One region of the Shinella sp. 20P9.1.1 genome, then DNA from elsewhere that is predicted to be linked to it. Evidence: predicted binding sites of a transcription regulator. Region 1 holds the regulator's gene; each other region holds the start of a gene.

The links. The regulator LexA, encoded in region 1, represses DNA repair genes until DNA is damaged. The targets are predictions, from matches to a motif close to TGTTCNNNNTGTGTTCNG.
Region 2: the regulator LexA is predicted to act here: its motif matches at 2,063-2,080, upstream of AC27VQ_RS23630 (PA0069 family radical SAM protein).
Region 3: the regulator LexA is predicted to act here: its motif matches at 1,784-1,801, upstream of AC27VQ_RS01150 (ImuA family protein).
Region 4: the regulator LexA is predicted to act here: its motif matches at 2,406-2,423, upstream of AC27VQ_RS14160 (ribonuclease T2 family protein).

Annotation. Positions count from the first base shown of each region.
Region 1 covers NZ_JBYOLC010000011.1:43,433-47,642, reverse strand. The annotation lists gene AC27VQ_RS18680 (ComEC/Rec2 family competence protein) at 1-2,146, shown strand, start outside; gene lexA (transcriptional repressor LexA) at 2,281-3,009, opposite strand; gene AC27VQ_RS18670 (molybdopterin molybdotransferase MoeA) at 3,103-4,210, opposite strand, start outside.
Region 2 covers NZ_JBYOLC010000018.1:57,587-61,796, forward strand. The annotation lists gene moaB (molybdenum cofactor biosynthesis protein B) at 1-365, shown strand, start outside; gene AC27VQ_RS23620 (calcium-binding protein) at 442-1,431, shown strand; gene AC27VQ_RS23625 (glycosyl transferase) at 1,445-1,978, opposite strand; gene AC27VQ_RS23630 (PA0069 family radical SAM protein) at 2,139-3,296, shown strand; gene rnhB (ribonuclease HII) at 3,710-4,210, shown strand, end outside.
Region 3 covers NZ_JBYOLC010000001.1:250,333-254,542, forward strand. The annotation lists gene AC27VQ_RS01135 (GlxA family transcriptional regulator) at 1-907, shown strand, start outside; gene AC27VQ_RS01140 (hypothetical protein) at 976-1,299, shown strand; gene AC27VQ_RS01145 (hypothetical protein) at 1,353-1,658, opposite strand; gene AC27VQ_RS01150 (ImuA family protein) at 1,830-2,591, shown strand; gene AC27VQ_RS01155 (DUF6504 family protein) at 2,506-4,029, shown strand; gene AC27VQ_RS01160 (error-prone DNA polymerase) at 4,026-4,210, shown strand, end outside.
Region 4 covers NZ_JBYOLC010000007.1:135,568-139,777, reverse strand. The annotation lists gene ettA (energy-dependent translational throttle protein EttA) at 1-1,436, opposite strand, end outside; gene AC27VQ_RS14160 (ribonuclease T2 family protein) at 1,635-2,276, opposite strand; gene AC27VQ_RS14155 (alpha/beta fold hydrolase) at 2,563-3,522, shown strand; gene AC27VQ_RS14150 (DMT family transporter) at 3,519-4,210, shown strand, end outside.

The sequences.
Region 1 (4,210 bases):
CGCTGCGTTTCTCGTGCCCATCGGCATGCTGCTGGCGGCCTTCGAAAGTGCCCGGCTCGACACCGTCCTGCTCGATGCGCCCGTGACCACCGAGATCACCGGCCGCGTGCTGTCGCGCGAAAGCGACGGGCGAGGTGCAATCCGCTATCGCATTGCCCTTACGGCGACACGCGATCCCACCTTGAAACGTGCGCCTGATGTGGTGACGGTTCTCGCCCGCAACAGGCACGAACCGATCGTGATCGGCGACGGCATTGCTGGCCGCGCGCGGCTCAATCCGCCCTCCGGTCCCGCATTGACGGGGCTCAACGATTTTGCCTTCGACGCCTATTTCGCCGGCACCGGGGCGGTCGGCTATTTCTACCAGGCGCCCGAACGGATTGCAGCGGCGCCGGCCGGTCTGGAGGAGCGGATCCGGCAGGAAATCGCGACGTGGCGCAACAATCTGACCGAGCATATCCGTAGCCGGATCGATGGCGATGCCGGCGCGATCGCCGCCGCCTTGGTGACGGCCGAACAGCGTGCGATCAGCCCGGAAACGGTGGAGGCGTTGCGGCAGGCGGGGCTTGCCCATGTGTTGGCGATTTCCGGGCTGAACATGGTGCTTGCGGCCGGCACATTTCTTGTCGGCGCACGCATGCTGATGGCACTGATCCCCGGCTTTGCCGAGCGATATCCGGCAAAGAAAATCGCCGCCGTCGGGGCGCTCGTCATGGTGACGCTCTATATACTCGTGTCGGGTGGGGCACTTTCGGCGGTGCGTTCGTGGATCATGATCTGCGTCATGCTCGTCGCCGTGCTGTTCGGACGGTCGGCGATCAGCCTGCGAAATGTCGCCCTTTCGGCCATCCTCATTCTGGTGGTCACGCCCTCGGCCATCACCAATCCCGGTTTCCAGATGTCCTATGCCGCAACGCTGGGGCTCGTCGCCGGCTATGCGGCATGGCGCGAGCGGCCGGTGAAACGGGAAGGCCGGGGCGGCATGTTGCGGGCCGCCGGCGGTTCGACCGGCCGCTTCCTTGGCGGATTGATGCTCTCCTCGCTGATCGGCGGTTTTTCGACGCTGATCTATTCGATCGGCCACTTCAACCGGATTCCGGCCTACGGGTTGGCGGGCAACCTCCTCACCATGCCCGCCATCAGCGCCATCGTCATGCCGTTCGGCCTTGTCGCCGTGCTGCTGATGCCCTTCGGGCTGGATGCCATTCCTTTCGCCATCATGGGCAAGGGGATCGAGTGGATGATCGCCCTGTCCAACTGGGTCGCCAGCTGGAAGGGCGAGATCGTCACCGGCCGCATTCCGCCTGCCGCCTTCCTGCTGATCGGTTTTGGCGGCGGGCTCGTCTGCATCCTGCGCACACGCCTTCGCCATGCCGGTACATTGCTCGTGCTGATCGGCATTGCCATCGCATTCTGGCCGGGTGATCCCGTAAGACCCGAGGTCCTGATCTCGGAGGACGGTCGCCTCGTTGCTATCCTGCGCGACGATGGCGTTGCGACGAACCGTGCCCGTCCGCCGGATTTCGTCTACGCGCAATGGCGCCGGGCCCTGCGGCTGGGCGACGTCGTCAAGCCGACGATGAGAAAGACCGCCGGTTTGACAGTTGAAGAGGAAGCTACCGCTGTCGAAACCGCGAAAAAGCGAAAATCGTCACGCCACCGGGCAAACCGCGAAAAGGCGAAAGCGGCCATGGCGTCTGCGTTCGACGCGGCAGCAAGCCAGGCGGGTTTCATCTGCGAGACGAAGGCTTTCTGCGTGGCTGTTTCACCAAACGAATGGCGCATCGTCACGCTTGACGACGTCGCATTTCTTGGCACGGCCTGCGACGCCGCAGACGTCGTCGTCACGCAGGCGCCGCTTCGGACCGCCGCTTGCCGCTCCGGCGCAAGGCTCATCACCGCTCGCCATCTTCGGCGCACCGGCGCCCTGGAAATCATCCCCGGCGAAGAGGAAAATGCACCGTTCATACTGGAAGCCAGCATAATACCAGCTATCGAAACGCTGGATCGCCCGTGGTCGCGCCATCGGACTTATGATTGGCGAACCGGAACGTATACGAGTGGCAACGCAGAGGGAGAACGCCCTCAACGCGATACTCAAGGCGAAATCAATGAAACCGACGCAGCCATTTCGAGCGACTTCTGAATTGAGCAGCTGAGTTGGCCGGCAGCATAAACCATTTCCTGAACCAAAAGCTCCCGCACCTTCACCTCGAAGGCCGCACAGTCCATGAAAGCTAATGCCCTCGGGGCACTTACGACGTCTCGAGTTTGGCCTGGTTAGTTGTAGCGCCGAATAAGGCCCACAAGCTTGCCCTGGATTTTGACGCGATCCGGACCGAAGATGCGGGTTTCATAAGCAGGGTTTGCGGCTTCCAGCGCAATCGACGCACCCTTACGGCGGAAGCGCTTCAGCGTGGCTTCTTCATCGTCGACGAGGGCTACGATGATTTCGCCGGGATTGGCACTGCTGGTATCGCGAATGATGACCGTGTCGCCATCGAAGATGCCGGCTTCGATCATCGAATCGCCCTTCACCTCGAGCGCATAGTGATCGCCGACGCCGATCATTTCGGCCGGGACAGTGATATCATGCGTGTTGTTCTGGATGGCGGAGATCGGCACGCCGGCGGCGATGCGGCCCATGACAGGTACGGAGACCGAGGAGGGCATGAGATCGGACTGCGGTGTTGCGACACGCTGGGAGGGCGCCGGCGCCATCGGTTGTTTGCCGCGGCTGCCTTCTACGACGGTGGGTGAGAACCCACGGCGGGGCTGCTGGATCGGTGAATAGGCCTCGGGAAGCTTGATGACTTCCAGTGCCCGCGCCCGGTTCGGCAGGCGGCGGATGAAGCCGCGCTCTTCAAGCGCCGTGATGAGGCGATGGATGCCGGATTTGGAGGCCAAATCCAGGGCATCCTTCATCTCGTCGAAAGACGGCGGAATACCGGATTCCTTCATACGCTCGTGAATGAACAGGAGCAGCTCCTGTTGTTTGCGCGTCAGCATGGTCTCTCCACCGAGAATCGTGAAACAAATCCAGAACAGACACTATCTGTTCCATTTGTGTTCCGCAAGGGGCTGCTGAAACAATAATACTGTTCAGGGGGGTGGCTGGCGTACCATAAGGACGTCGCAAGCAACGCCGGCTTCGACGGAGGGCGCGTTCGGCGGGCGGATGAGCAGGCCTTCGGATTCCGCGAAGATTCGCATCATCGAAGAATCCTGCTTGTCGAAGGGCGTCACCTGCAAATCTCCATCCGGCCCGCGGGTGATGCGGGAGCGAATGTAGTCCTGCCGGTGGTCGTTTTCCTTGACCGGCACGGCGGTGACGGCCTTGTAAACGCGGTCATTCGCCGGCAGGCGGGCGAGGCGGCGCGTCAGCGGCTCCAGGAAAAGCAGCGCGCAGACGAGGCTGGAGACGGGATTGCCCGGCAGGCCGACGATCTGGATATCGCCAAGGCGGCCGACCATCAGCGGTTTTCCGGGACGCATGGCGATGCGCCAGAAATCGAGTTCCATGCCGGCTTCGCCGAGCACCGGCTGCACGAGATCGAAATCGCCGACCGAGGCGCCGCCGAGTGTGACGAGCACGTCGATATCCAAGGCAAGTGCCCTCTGCACGGCCTCGAGGATCGCCTTTTTATCGTCGCCGACAATGCCGAGGTCGATGATCTCGGCACCGGAAGCGCGCGCGATGGCGGAGACGCCATAGGTGTTGGAGGCGATGATCTGGCTTGTGCCGGGCGATGTGCCGGGCGTGACGAGTTCGTCGCCCGTAGCGAGCACGGCGATGCGGGGGCGGGCGTAGACCGTGAGCTCGGCGTGGTTCATCGCAGCGGCGACGGTGAGACGGCCGGCATCGAGCATATCGCCGGCCTTGAGCAGCACGTCGCGTTCCGAAAAATCCTGGCCGCGCGGGCGGATATGGCGGCCTTTGGGCGTGAGGAAGGTGGTGCGGATGCGTCCATCCTCCAGCTTCTCCGCGTCTTCCTGCAGCAGAACGGTATCTGCGAAGGCAGACATTGGCGCGCCGGTGAAGATGCGCACGGCCTCGCCGGGGCCGGCTGTGCCGTCGAAGGCATGGCCAGCCGCGGAGGTGCCGACGACCTTGAGGATCGATCCGAGTTCGGCGATATCGGCGTGGCGAACGGCATAGCCGTCCATGGCGGAATTGTCGAAAGGCGGCTGGGTGAGGCGGGCGGCGACG
Region 2 (4,210 bases), on a different contig from region 1:
AGGTGGAGACCTGGACCCGCGACGAGACCATCGACGTGGTGATCACCACCGGCGGCACGGGCTTTACCGGCCGCGACGTGACGCCGGATGCGCTGGAGCCGATCTTCGAAAAGCGCATGGACGGCTTTTCCGCGGTGTTTCACCGCATTTCCTACGACAAGATCGGCACCTCGACGATCCAGTCGCGCGCGACGGGCGGTGTGCTCAACGCCACCTTCATCTTCGTGCTGCCGGGCTCGCCCGGCGCCTGCAAGGACGCCTGGGACGGTATCCTCAAGGCACAGCTCGACTACCGCCACATGCCCTGCAACTTCGTGGAAATCATGCCGCGCCTTGACGAGCACCTGAAGCGCTCGGCCGGCTGACCTGTTCCATAGGACACTGCGCGCCATTCCACCCTCCCCTAAGGTTCTCATCACAGAGAGCAAAGGAGAGAGCGACATGGCAACGATCACCGGCACCAACGGCGCAGACCGCTTCACCCAGGGCGGCAATATCAACAACACCGAGGTCACCCTTCGCACGCTCGGCGGCGACGACACGATCATTCTCGACCGCTCCGACGATTTCGGCGGCCGGAACTTCGTCGATGCCGGCGCCGGCAATGACAGCGTCGTCAATGTCAAGGAAGACGGCAACGTCATCCTGCTCGGCGCGGGCAACGACACCTATGTCGGCACGGGCTTCGGCTCCTTCTCCAATGAACTTGGCGATACCGTCAGGGCCGGCGACGGCAACGACACGATCGCGGTCAGCACCTTCAAGAGCAGCTATTTCGGCGAGAACGGCAACGACAAATTCTTCTCGGTCGGCCAGCAGAACACCTTCAACGGCGGCGCGGGCATCGATTCGATCAGCTACCTGCCCCGCGACGACGACAATGTTCTCGGCGGCTCCGGCGTCGGCATCGACCTGCAGCAGGGCCTTGCACAGACCGGCGCCAACCGCTTCGAAACCCTCGTCAGCATCGAAAACGCCGAGGGCACGAATGCCGGCGACGCCATCTTCGGCTCGGGTGCCGCCAACACGCTGAAAGGCCTCAATGGCGACGACGCGCTGGCCGGCCGCGGCAACAATGACGTGCTCGTCGGCGGTCGCGGCATGGACCTCCTGCAGGGCGATGCCGGTGCGGATCGCTTCGACTTCAATGCCATTGCGGAAACGGTCGTCGGCGCCCGCCGCGACGTCATCCTCGACTTCAACCATGGCCAGGGCGACAGAATCGACCTGCGCGACATCGACGCCAACACCGGCACGGGCGGCAACCAGGCCTTCAGCTTCGTCGGCAGCCACGCCTTCTCCAACACGGCCGGCGAAGTGCGCTTCGCAGGCGGCATTGTCTCCGGCGACGTCAATGGCGACGGGCGTGCCGATTTCCAGATCGAGGTGCGCGGCGCCAGCAGCCTGGTGGTCGGTGACTTCCTGCTCTAGATAGGACAATATTTTAGGGGGTCATGCCGGCGCGAAGAGCCTTTACCGCCCAGGCCGGCACGATCTCGGCAACGAGGGTCCGTACACCGGCACCCTTTGCCAGATCCGCAAGCGTCATGCCCGAGCGCGCCGCCGCAGAGGCCTCGCGCTTGCTGACGAGATAGCCGTGCTCCAAGGGCGCCATCCGGCGCCCAAGCCGCTGGAAGAACGGCCGGCGGTGATTGCGCGATCCCAGGAAGCGCGCCGGATTGCCGTTGATCGCCACATGGTCGACCACCGCCTCCACCCAGCCCGAAAGCGGCCGTGCGCCGGGCTCCAGCAAGAGCAGCCAGTCACCGCGCGCCGAGCGCACCAGATCCTTCATGTCCCAATCGGTGAGGAAGCGGCATCCTGCCGCGTCCGCCACTTTCGAGGAGCCGTCGCGCGAACCCTGGTCAAGCACGATCACGTCGCGCACAACGCCCTCGACCGCGCCGCTCACCAGCGCCGAAAGGGTCTGCGCCAGTTCCGCTTCGTTGTCCCGGCATTCCATGATGATCGTCAGCATCCCCTTCAATACCGCATTGCAGCATGGATTTCCATCGCCCGCCCAAGCCGACTTCCGGTGATGGTTAGCAGTGGAACGGAATTTTGTTCTTGCAATGTTCTCATTCCGGCGATAGGAATATAGTCTTTGAACCGGAGCCCATCGCTCCCCGGAGACAGCCATGAACGATCTTGTGAGCCTCAGGCAGGGCGCGCTTGCGCCCAGCCACACGAAAGACGTTGCCGAAGCGCTGCTGGCTGAAACGGGCATGCGCATCGACGGGGACCGCCGGCGCGGCCGCGGCGCCGGGCTGAATTTCACCGGCCGCTTCGAACCGCTGACGCGGGAAGGCTTCGACGACGGCTGGCAGACGCTGGAAGACCTGCCGCCCTTCCGCACGGACGTGCAGGTCGAAAAGCCGCGCACGATCATCACCCGTAACGAATCGCCCGACATTCCCTTTGACCGGTCGATCAATCCCTATCGCGGCTGCGAGCATGGCTGCATCTATTGCTTCGCCCGACCCACGCATGCCTTCATGGGACTCTCGGCCGGCCTCGATTTCGAGGCGAAGCTGTTTGCCAAACCCGATGCGCCGAAACTTCTGGAGCGCGAGCTTTCCAAGCCCGGCTACAAGCCGCGCGTCATCGCCATCGGCACCAATACGGACCCCTACCAGCCGATCGAGAAGGAATGGCGGATCATGCGCCAGATCCTCGAAGTGCTCGACAAGGCGAACCACCCGGTCTCCATCGTCACCAAGTCGGCGCTCGTCATGCGCGACATCGATATCCTCTCGCGCATGGCCGCCCGCGGCCTTGCCTGGGTCGGCCTGTCCGTCACGACGCTCGACCGCAAGCTCGCCCGCACCATGGAGCCGCGCGCCGCGACCCCGTCGCGCCGGCTGGAAGCGATCCGCGCGCTTTCGGAGGCCGGTATCCCGACCGCCGTCATGATGGCGCCGATCATTCCGGGCCTCAACGACCATGAGGTCGAGCGCGTGCTTGATTCGGGCAAGGCGGCCGGGGCGCTGGAGGCAAGCTACGTGCTGCTGCGCCTGCCGCTCGAAGTGAGCCCGCTCTTCCGGGAATGGCTGCTGCGCAACTATCCGGACCGCTACCGCCATGTCATGTCGCTGGTGCGCTCGATGCGCGACGGCAAGGACTACGACGCCGAATTCGGCAAGCGCATGAAGGGAGCCGGTCCCTATGCCTGGCAGATCGCGCGGCGCTTCGAAATGGCATCCAAGCGGCTGGGGCTGACCCGCACCCGGCGCAGCCTCGCCAGCGACCAGTTCATTCCGCCGTCCGGCAGCGGCGTGCAGCTATCGCTGCTGTGAGCATGGCTTCGCATCGCATGGGAGACGACGGTCTCGCTTTTCCCTTCTCCCCCTCGGGGAGAAGGTGGCCCGAAGGGTTCAGGCGCAACATGTTGCGCAGGGGATGAGGGGGATGGTGCACCGTTTGACGTCAGCGAGGCCCCCTCGTCCCGCTGTCGCGACCTTCTCCCCGTTGGGGAGAAAGGCAGGAGGCAAGTCCTTCACGCACATGCGGTAGTTCTGCTGTTGTGACGGCGCTGCCGGTAGCGGGCGGGGGGAACTTGAATCGAATCTGCGGGGTCCGCACCATTCCGGTGCGGGCGTCGCAAAACCTCTTCCGGCAGCGTCAGCCCCTGGACGCGCCGGGCGTTCCTCCGACCGCCGCCCCTGTCGGAGGACTTGCAGGGAATCGGACGGATGTGCAAGGTCCCCGCATGGCCAAGAGCACATCCTCCGATTCCCGCCTTCTTTTCGCGCTGCCCGACGGGCCGGATTTTGCGATGGAGATCGCTGCCCGCAAGCGCGGCCTTTGGCCCGTCGCCGGCACGGACGAGGCCGGGCGCGGGCCGCTCGCCGGCCCCGTCGTGGCCGCCGCCGTGATCCTCGATCCGGACGACATTCCGGAAGGGCTGAACGATTCCAAAAAGCTGACGGCGGCAAGGCGCGAGCTGCTTTTCACGCAGATCCTGCAATCGGCTTTCGTCTCCGTCGCCTCCAGCGGGTCGCGCCGCATCGACGACACGGACATCCGCAAGGCCAGCCTTGACGCCATGCGCCGCGCCGTCGCCGGGCTGGAGATCGCGCCGAAGCTGGTGCTGACAGACGGCCGCGACGTGCCGCCGGGCCTAGCCTGCGAAGGCCGTGCCGTCGTCAAGGGCGATGCGCTGTCCGTCTCCATCGCCGCCGCCTCGATCGTCGCCAAAGTCACGCGTGAC
Region 3 (4,210 bases), on a different contig from region 1:
CGTCGATACGCTGCGGCTTGCCAGCGACAGCGAGGACCGCTCCCGCCGCGTCAATTGCGACTGGGACGTCTTGAGCAGCACGCGCAATTTCATCTCCTCGTCGAGCGGCATCCAGGTCGCGCCGACCGCGCCCTTCGCCGATCCCGCCGCTTTCGACTATATCGCCGTGGTCGGCGGCCTGCTCAAGGTCGATGAACCGATCGACAGCTATGCGCGCGCCTATCTGGCCAAGGCCGCCAAGGCCGGTGTCGGGCTGATCGGCCTCTGTACCGGCAGCTTCGTCCTTGCCGAGGCGGGCCTGCTCAAGGGACATACGGCCTGTGTGAGCTGGCTGCACCACCGCGAATTCCGCGCTCGCTACCCGGATATCGAAGCGACGTCGGAGCAGATCTTCCGCTTTGACGGCAAGGTCGCCACCTGCGCCGGCGGCAGCAGCGTAGCGGATCTGGCCGCAACGCTCGTGCGCCACCATGTCGGCGAGGCGGCGGAGCGCAACGCGCTGGAAATCCTGCAGATCCGCCACCGGCGCGACGCCACCGACCTCCAGCCGCGCAACCCGCTTGGCCTTGAGGCGCGAGACCGGCGCGTGCATCTCGCCATCATGATGATGGAGCAGCATACGGAAGACCTGTTGTCCATCGACAGCATCGCCACGATGACGGGTGTCTCCCGACGCCAGCTGGAGCGCCTGTTCGAAAGCGACATGGGCGCCTCGCCGAGCACGATCTATATGAAGATCCGCATGGCCGCCGCCCTCAATATGGTGGTGCGCACCAACAAGCCGCTGATCGAGATCGCGCTCGAAACCGGCTTCGAAAGCCTGTCGCATTTCACCCGCCGTTTCCGCGCGGCCTTCGGCGATACACCCTCGCAGATCCGCCGCGACGGCCGCCGTCAGGCGAGCTGATTTCACTTCTTTGCGGGAACCAAGACGCCCGCCATCCGTTCGGTCTTCATTCTGACAAGGAGACCGTAATGGCAAGCACTGACGTTCAATCTCAGATTTCCGCCCTTCGCGCCGAAATCGCCACGCTCCAGAAGGATCTTGGCGATCGCGGTACCGAGGCCTACGAGACGATCCGCGACCGCGCCGGCAATGCCGTGGATGCGGCTCGTCCGGCCGTGCGCTCGGCAACGAAATATGTGCGCTCCGAGGGTGCTGCCGTCGCGCAGGCGGCGCGCGAGCATCCGGCCGGTCTTTCGACCGTCGTTCTGGCCGCCGGTCTTGCCGGTGTCGTCCTGGGCTATCTGCTCGGTTCCCTCGAAAGCGAGCCACCGCGCCGCCAGCGCTGGTTCTGAACACCGAAAAGCCCGGCATTGCCGGGCTTTTTTATGTCGTTCGATTAGGGTGTTCAGCGGTGGCGCAGGCCAAAGAGGTAGCCGATGAAGGCTGCCCCCGCCAGCGTGGCCAGCGGATTGCTCTGAATGGTCTGGCGCAAATCCTCGCGCAGCGATTCCGCCTTGGCGACGGCGAGCTGGCCGGTGCCTTCGGCAATCAGGCCTGCGGATTCCTTCAGCCGGCTGATCTCCGCTTTCAAGGCTTCGATCTGTTCGGTGACCGAGGCTTCCGCTTCGGCGACGCGGACGTCCTCAGAAATGCTGTCTCGCCCTTCGACGACGCCAAGCGTGCGCTTTCCGGTGCTCTTTTCGTCAGCCATGGACATGTCTCCTGGATTGAATGGAATGGCAAAGGGAAGAACTTCCGCCGCGCCACTTGGTTCCCGTCTTTGATTCAAACTGTGATCGCTGTGGCAGGCAAGGGCGATTGACTCTCCTTTTGTTTAAGAACAAAAAGAGAACGAAAATTCTCGTCAAGGAGCCGCCCGCCAATGTCCGCCTTCGCCGCCAGTGCCGTTGTCGCCGATCTGCGCGACCGCATCCGGCAGTTCGACGGCCGCGCTGCGCGCGACCGGGCGGTGCTGCCCTTCGGTGTGCCCGAGATCGACGAGCGCCTGCCGGGCGGCGGGCTGGCGCTGGCCAGCCTGCATGAGGTCTGCGGCGGCGGCAACGATGCCGTCGAGGGGGCGGCCGCCATGCTCTTTGCCGCCGGCATAGCGGCGCGCACCAAGGGGCAGGTGCTGTGGTGCCTGACGCGGTCGGACCTCTTCGCGCCGGCATTGGCGCAGGCGGGGCTGGCACCTGGCCGTGTCATCTATGTCGAAGCGGGCGACGAAAAGAGCCTGCTCCTCTGTTTCGAGGAGGGACTGCGCCATGGCGGGCTCGGCGCCGTCGTGGCGGAGGTCGCGCGCCTGTCGATGACGGCTTCGCGCCGCCTGCAACTGGCGGCGGAGGCCGGCGGCACGCTCGGCCTCGCACTTAGGCGTTTCCGACATTTGAAGGAAGCGGCAGCCTTTGATCAACCGACGGCCGCCGTTACGCGCTGGCGGGTGTCCGTCCGGCCATCCCTGGCCCTTCCCGTGCCGGGCATCGGCCGGGCGCGCTGGCTGCTGGAACTGACCCGTTGCCGGGCCGGTGCCGCGGCGGAATTTGACGTGGAGGCAACCGATGGCGAGGGTCGTATCGCTTTTTCTTCCCGGCTGGCCGATCGATCGGCTGCGGCGCTCCCTCGGAGCCGCGGCGCCACCGGCTGACCAGCGGCTCGTTCTCGTCGGCCGTGATGGCGCGCGCCGCGTTCTCACCGCGGTGAGCCGGGTGGCCGAGCAGGCGGGCCTGCGCGTCGGCATGCCGCTTGCCAAGGCCCATGCGCTGGTGCCGGATATTCTCACCTTGCCGGCCGATCCCGCCGCTGATGCTGCGGCCCTCAACCGTCTCTCCCTCTGGGCCTTGCAGCATTATGCCCCCATCGTCGCGCCCGATCCGCCGGATGGGCTCGTCATCGACACGACTGGCGCCGACCATTTGCATGGCGGCGAGGAGCGCATGCTGACCGGTCTCGTCAACCGTCTCGGTGCTTCCGGCATTTTCGCTCGTGCGGCGGTGGCCGATACATGGGGCGCGGCGCATGCCGCCGCCCGATTCCTGGCGGCACCCGTCTGCGTCATCCCGCCGGGCGCGGCCGGCAAGGCCGTGGCGCCCTTGCCGATCCCCGGTCTGCGGATTGCGCCGGAAACCGTGACCGGTCTGCATGTGCTGGGCTTTGCCACGATCGGCGAGGTGCTCGCCGTGCCGCGTGCGCCCCTCGTGCTGCGTTTCGGCGCAGGCCTCGGCCGCCGGCTCGACCAGGTGCAGGGCACGGTTTCCGAGCCCGTCGATCCCCTGCGCGACCCCGAACGCGTCAGCGTGCGCAAGGTTTTCGGCGAACCGATCGGCGCGGCCGAGACCATTGCGCGCTACACATCCGAGCTCGTCGGCGATCTCTGCCGGACGCTGGAAAAACGCGGTCTCGGCGCCCGCCGGCTCGATCTGATCTTTCACCGCGTCGACAACACGCTGCAGGCCATCCGCGTCGGCACGGCCCGCGCCGTGCGCGATGAAAAGCGCCTCGTCCGGCTGCTCTGCGACCGTATCGAGACGATCGATCCGGGCTTCGGCATCGAGATCATGGAGCTCACGGCGACGCTTGCCGAACCGCTTGTCCTGCAGCAGGCCGTCTCCTCGCTGATCGAGGAAGAGCAGGCCGATATTGCCGGCCTTGTCGATGTCATCGCGAACCGCATCGGCGCCCGCCGGCTCTATCGCCTCGCGCCGGTCGAAAGCGACGTGCCGGAACGTTCCATCCACCGCATACCGCCGCTTGCGCCCGATGATGGCGCGACATGGCCCGGTCGCTGGCCGCGCCCGGCGCGGCTTCTCGCCCGCCCGGAGCCGATCGAGGTCATGGCGCTGATGCCCGACCATCCGCCCGCCTTCTTCACATGGCGTGGCGTGCGCCGGCGTGTGCAGCGCGCCGACGGCCCCGAGCGCATCTTCGGTGAATGGTGGAAGCGCGATGCCGAGCTTGCCGCCGTGCGCGATTATTTCCAGGTGGAGGATGCGGAGGGCGAACGCTTCTGGCTGTTCCGTTCGGGCGAGGAGCAGCAGATCGTCAACGGCATCGGCCGCTGGTTCCTGCACGGGATTTTCGCATGACGCCACGCTACGCCGAACTCCAGGTCACCTCGCATTTCTCGTTCCTGCGCGGCGCTAGCAGCTGCGCGGAGCTGTTTACCCAGGCAAGTGCGCTCGGCATCGAGGCCCTAGCCGTCGTCGACCGCAACAGTCTGGCGGGCGTCGTGCAGGCCTATCGCGCGGCGAAGGAAACGGGTGTTCG
Region 4 (4,210 bases), on a different contig from region 1:
CTTTCCAGCGCACCCAGCGTTTCCGTATCGAGGTCGTTGGTCGGTTCGTCGAGCAGCAGAACGTTGCCGCCGGCCTTCAGCATCTTGGCGAGGTGCACGCGGTTGCGCTGGCCGCCCGAGAGGTTGCCGACCTTCTGCTGCTGGTCGCCGCCCTTGAAGTTGAAGGCGCCGCAATAGGCGCGCGAGTTCATGTCGAACTTGCCGAGCTTGATGACCTCAGCGCCGCCGGAGATTTCCTCCCAGACGGTCTTGTTGCCGTCGAGCGCATCGCGGCTCTGGTCGACATAACCGAGATGCACGGTATCGCCGATGCGGATCGAACCAGCGTCCGGCTTATCCTGACCGGTGATCATCTTGAACAGCGTCGATTTGCCGGCGCCGTTCGGGCCGATGATGCCGACGATGCCGCCCGGCGGCAGCTTGATCGAAAGGTCGTTGATCAGCGTGCGGCCGTCAAAGCCCTTCTTGATGCCTTCCAGTTCGATGACGACGTTGCCGAGGCGCTCGGAAACCGGGATGATGATCTGCGCATCGCCGGGCCGGATGTTCTCGGCCGCATCGACCAGCTGCTCATAGGCCTTGATACGGGCCTTGGACTTGGCCTGGCGGGCCTTCGGGCTGGAGGCAATCCATTCCTGTTCGCGCGACAGCGCCTTCTGGCGGCCGGCTTCTTCGCGATTTTCCTGCTGCATGCGCTTGGCCTTGGCCCGCAGATAGGCGGAGTAGTTGCCTTCGTAGGGAATGCCGCGGCCACGGTCGAGCTCGAGAATCCAGCCCGTCACGTTGTCGAGGAAGTAGCGGTCGTGGGTGATCATCATCACGGCACCCGGATAATCGCGCAGGTGCTTTTCCAGCCAGGCGATGGTCTCGGCGTCGAGATGGTTGGTCGGTTCGTCGAGCAGCAGCAGGTCGGGCTGCGACAGAAGCAGGCGGCAGAGCGCGATACGGCGGCGCTCACCACCCGACAGCAGGGTGACGTCGGCGTCCTTCGGCGGGCAGCGCAGGGCTTCCATCGCCATTTCGACCTGCTGTTCCAGATCCCAGAGGTTCTGGCTGTCGATGATATCCTGGAGCTTGGCGCCCTCGTCCGCCGTCTCGTCGGAATAGTTCATCATCAGTTCGTTGTAGCGGTCGAGCACGGCCTGCTTGTCGGCCACGCCTTCCATGACGTTCTCGAAGGCGGTCTTGGCCGGATCGAGCTTCGGCTCCTGTTCCAGATAGCCGACCGTCGCACCTTCGGCGAGCCAGGCTTCACCGGTATATTCCTTGTCCTGACCGGCGATGATGCGCAGCACCGTCGACTTACCCGCACCGTTCGGGCCGAGGATACCGATCTTGGCATCGGGATAGAACGACAGGTTGACGTTCTCGAGGATTTTCTTGGCGCCGTAGGCCTTGTTGAGCCCCGACATATGATAGATGAACTGGCGTGCCATGCGAACGTGCTCCGGATCGGACAAATTTGCCCGCTATGTAGGGTAATTCTCCGCCCGCGGCAATCTGCGAAAGCCGCGGCGCACAGGCGAATGGCAATCCATCACCCAGGTGACGGACCGTGCGCGACCCTCCACGCGAACAATATCCTCGACACAGCCGACCGGCAGAGGCCCGCCGTCCGCCACAGCCGCCCGACCCTAACCCGCCTGCGCCATACCCGTCGCACCCTCGGTGCAGCGCGACTTGGTGGGTGAGGAGCCGTCGATCAAGGTTTCCAGCGTGCCCTCACCCGCCGCAAGCCCGATGGTGAGGCCGATGACGATGGGCTTGCCATCCGCACCCTTGCGGCAGCTGAGCCGAACGCGCTCCCCGGTACCGGGACCGAAAGCCTTGTCGAAGGTGGCGCGGACCTCCGTAAGCGTCACCGTCGCTCCGGCTTTACCGTTGAAAAGGGCGGGCACCGGAGAGGCGTTCAACTGGTCGAGCAAGTCCAGCGAGCGGCTGTAATAGACCTCTGCCGAGGCAGCGACGCAGCTGCCGCTTCTCAGCCATTGCTGCCGGTCGAGGCCGAGCTTCGCGGCAGGCATGGCGGCAAGCAGTCGGTCCTTCGTGGCCGATGCCAGCACGATTTCCGGCAGGTCCGTCCATTTGCCCTTGCGCGCCTTCTGCTGGAGCGCGGCATCGATGCCGCAATAGCTTTTCCGCACCTGGAAGCGGCCCAGCAGCGAAAACTGCTTGGCCGCCGGCGACGTCGCCGCAAAATCGGCGCAGCCCCGGCTTTTCGACCGCGCCGCGCAATAACCGCGCTGCCAGCTGACGGAAAGGACTTCCCGCACCATGACCTTTTCCGGCACGGACTGTGCGGCGACCGGATGCGGGAGACCAAGGCAGGCAAGACACAGGACAAAAAAAGAAAAGACGTCTTTGAACGGCAAGGCAGCATTCGTCATCATGACCGGCTCCCGAATGAGAACAAAACAAGATCATATGCAACCAAAAACCAAGAAAATGCAACCATGAATCGGATAAATCGCGAAATGCGGGAGCAGAAGCAAAAATACACGCGTCATCCCATTGTCTTTGCATGGCAAATCGCGTTGACCTCTAGGAAATGGAGGACGGACCGTGTTTTCAGAGGCAGAGACGCTGAAGAGCGCAACCGGCGCGACGCTTGCGCTGCGCCACGAGGCGGCGCGCGGCGAGGCGTGCGGTATCCTGCTTGTGAGTCATGGCCTTGCCGAACACAGTGCGCGCTACGCCGCCTTTGCCGCGCGCATGGCGGGCGAAGGGCTGCATGTCTATGCGCATGATCATCGCGGCCACGGTTTCACCACCGCACCGGATGCGCCGCAGGGCCAGTTTGCGCCGCGCAACGGCATTTCGCGGGTGATCGCGGACATGCGGGCGGTGCGCGACCACGCGGTTTCCCGCCATGCCGGCCTGCCGGTCGTGCTGTTCGGCCATTCGATGGGCGGGCTCATGGCGCTGGCCTTCGCCGAGACCCACCCGGCCGATATCGATGCGCTGGCCGTCTGGAACTCCAATCTCGAACCCGGTTTTGCCGGGCGCATCGCCCAGGTGGTTCTCGCCGCCGAGCGCATGCTGAAGGGTTCCGACGTGCCGAGCGGTATCCTGCCCCGCCTCACCTTCGCCGCCTGGGGCAAGGCGATTGCCGGACACCGTACCGCCTTCGACTGGCTGTCGCACAATGCCGCTGAAGTCGATGCCTATATCGCCGATCCGCTCTGCGGCTTCGATATCAATGTCTCCATGTGGATCGACATCTTCGCCGTCACCTTCGCCGACGCCTCGGCAGAGGGAATTTCGAAGCTCCCGAAAAACCTGCCGGTCAATCTCGTCGGCGGCGACGAGGATCCCGCCACGGATTTCGGCAAGGCGACGCTGGCCTTTGCCGAGCGACTGAAAAAATCACGGCTTGAGGACGTCACGACAACGGTCTATCGCGGAATGCGCCACGAAACGCTGAATGAAAGCCCTGTCCTGCGCGACCCCGCCATCGAAGCCTTTGCCGGCTGGTGCCGGCGGGTCATCGCCGAAAAGCGACGGGTTGCGGAACACACATGACCTCATCTGCCACCACGCCGCCGCGCCAGGAGATCGGCTTCGGGCTCCTCCTCATGGTGCTCTCGGTGCTCATCTCGCCGATCATCGATATCTTCGCCAAGCTTGCGGTGACGGCCGTTCCGGCAACCGAGATCACCTTCGTGCGTCTGCTGTTCCAGATGACGGTGCTGGGGCCGATCTGTCTTTATCGCGGCACGCTGTTTGATGTGACCTGGCGCAAGATGGGTCTGCATGCCGCCCGCGGCCTGCTGATGGCGATCACCATGATCAGCTTCGTCACGCCGCTCGCCGTGATGGAGGTGGCCGATGCCATCGCGATCTTCTTCGTCGAGCCGATCATCCTCACCATTCTCGGCGCGATCTTCCTCAAGGAGACCATCGGCTGGCGGCGCTACACGGCCTGCGGCGTCGGTTTCTTCGGTTCGCTGCTGGTCATCCAGCCGAGCCTGCAGGAGGTGGGCTGGATCGCGCTGCTGCCGGTCGTCGCAGCCTTCTCGCTTGCCCTTTTCTTCCTTCTGACACGTCTCGTCGCGCAGAAGGAGGACCCGTGGTCCATGCAGTTCTATGCGGGCCTCTGGGGTGCGGTCTTTGCCGGCCTGCTGCTTTTCTTCGGCAGCCGCGCCGCCATTGCCTTCCTGACGCCGGTCATGCCGGACATGCAGCACACGCTCTACATCGCGGGTGCCGC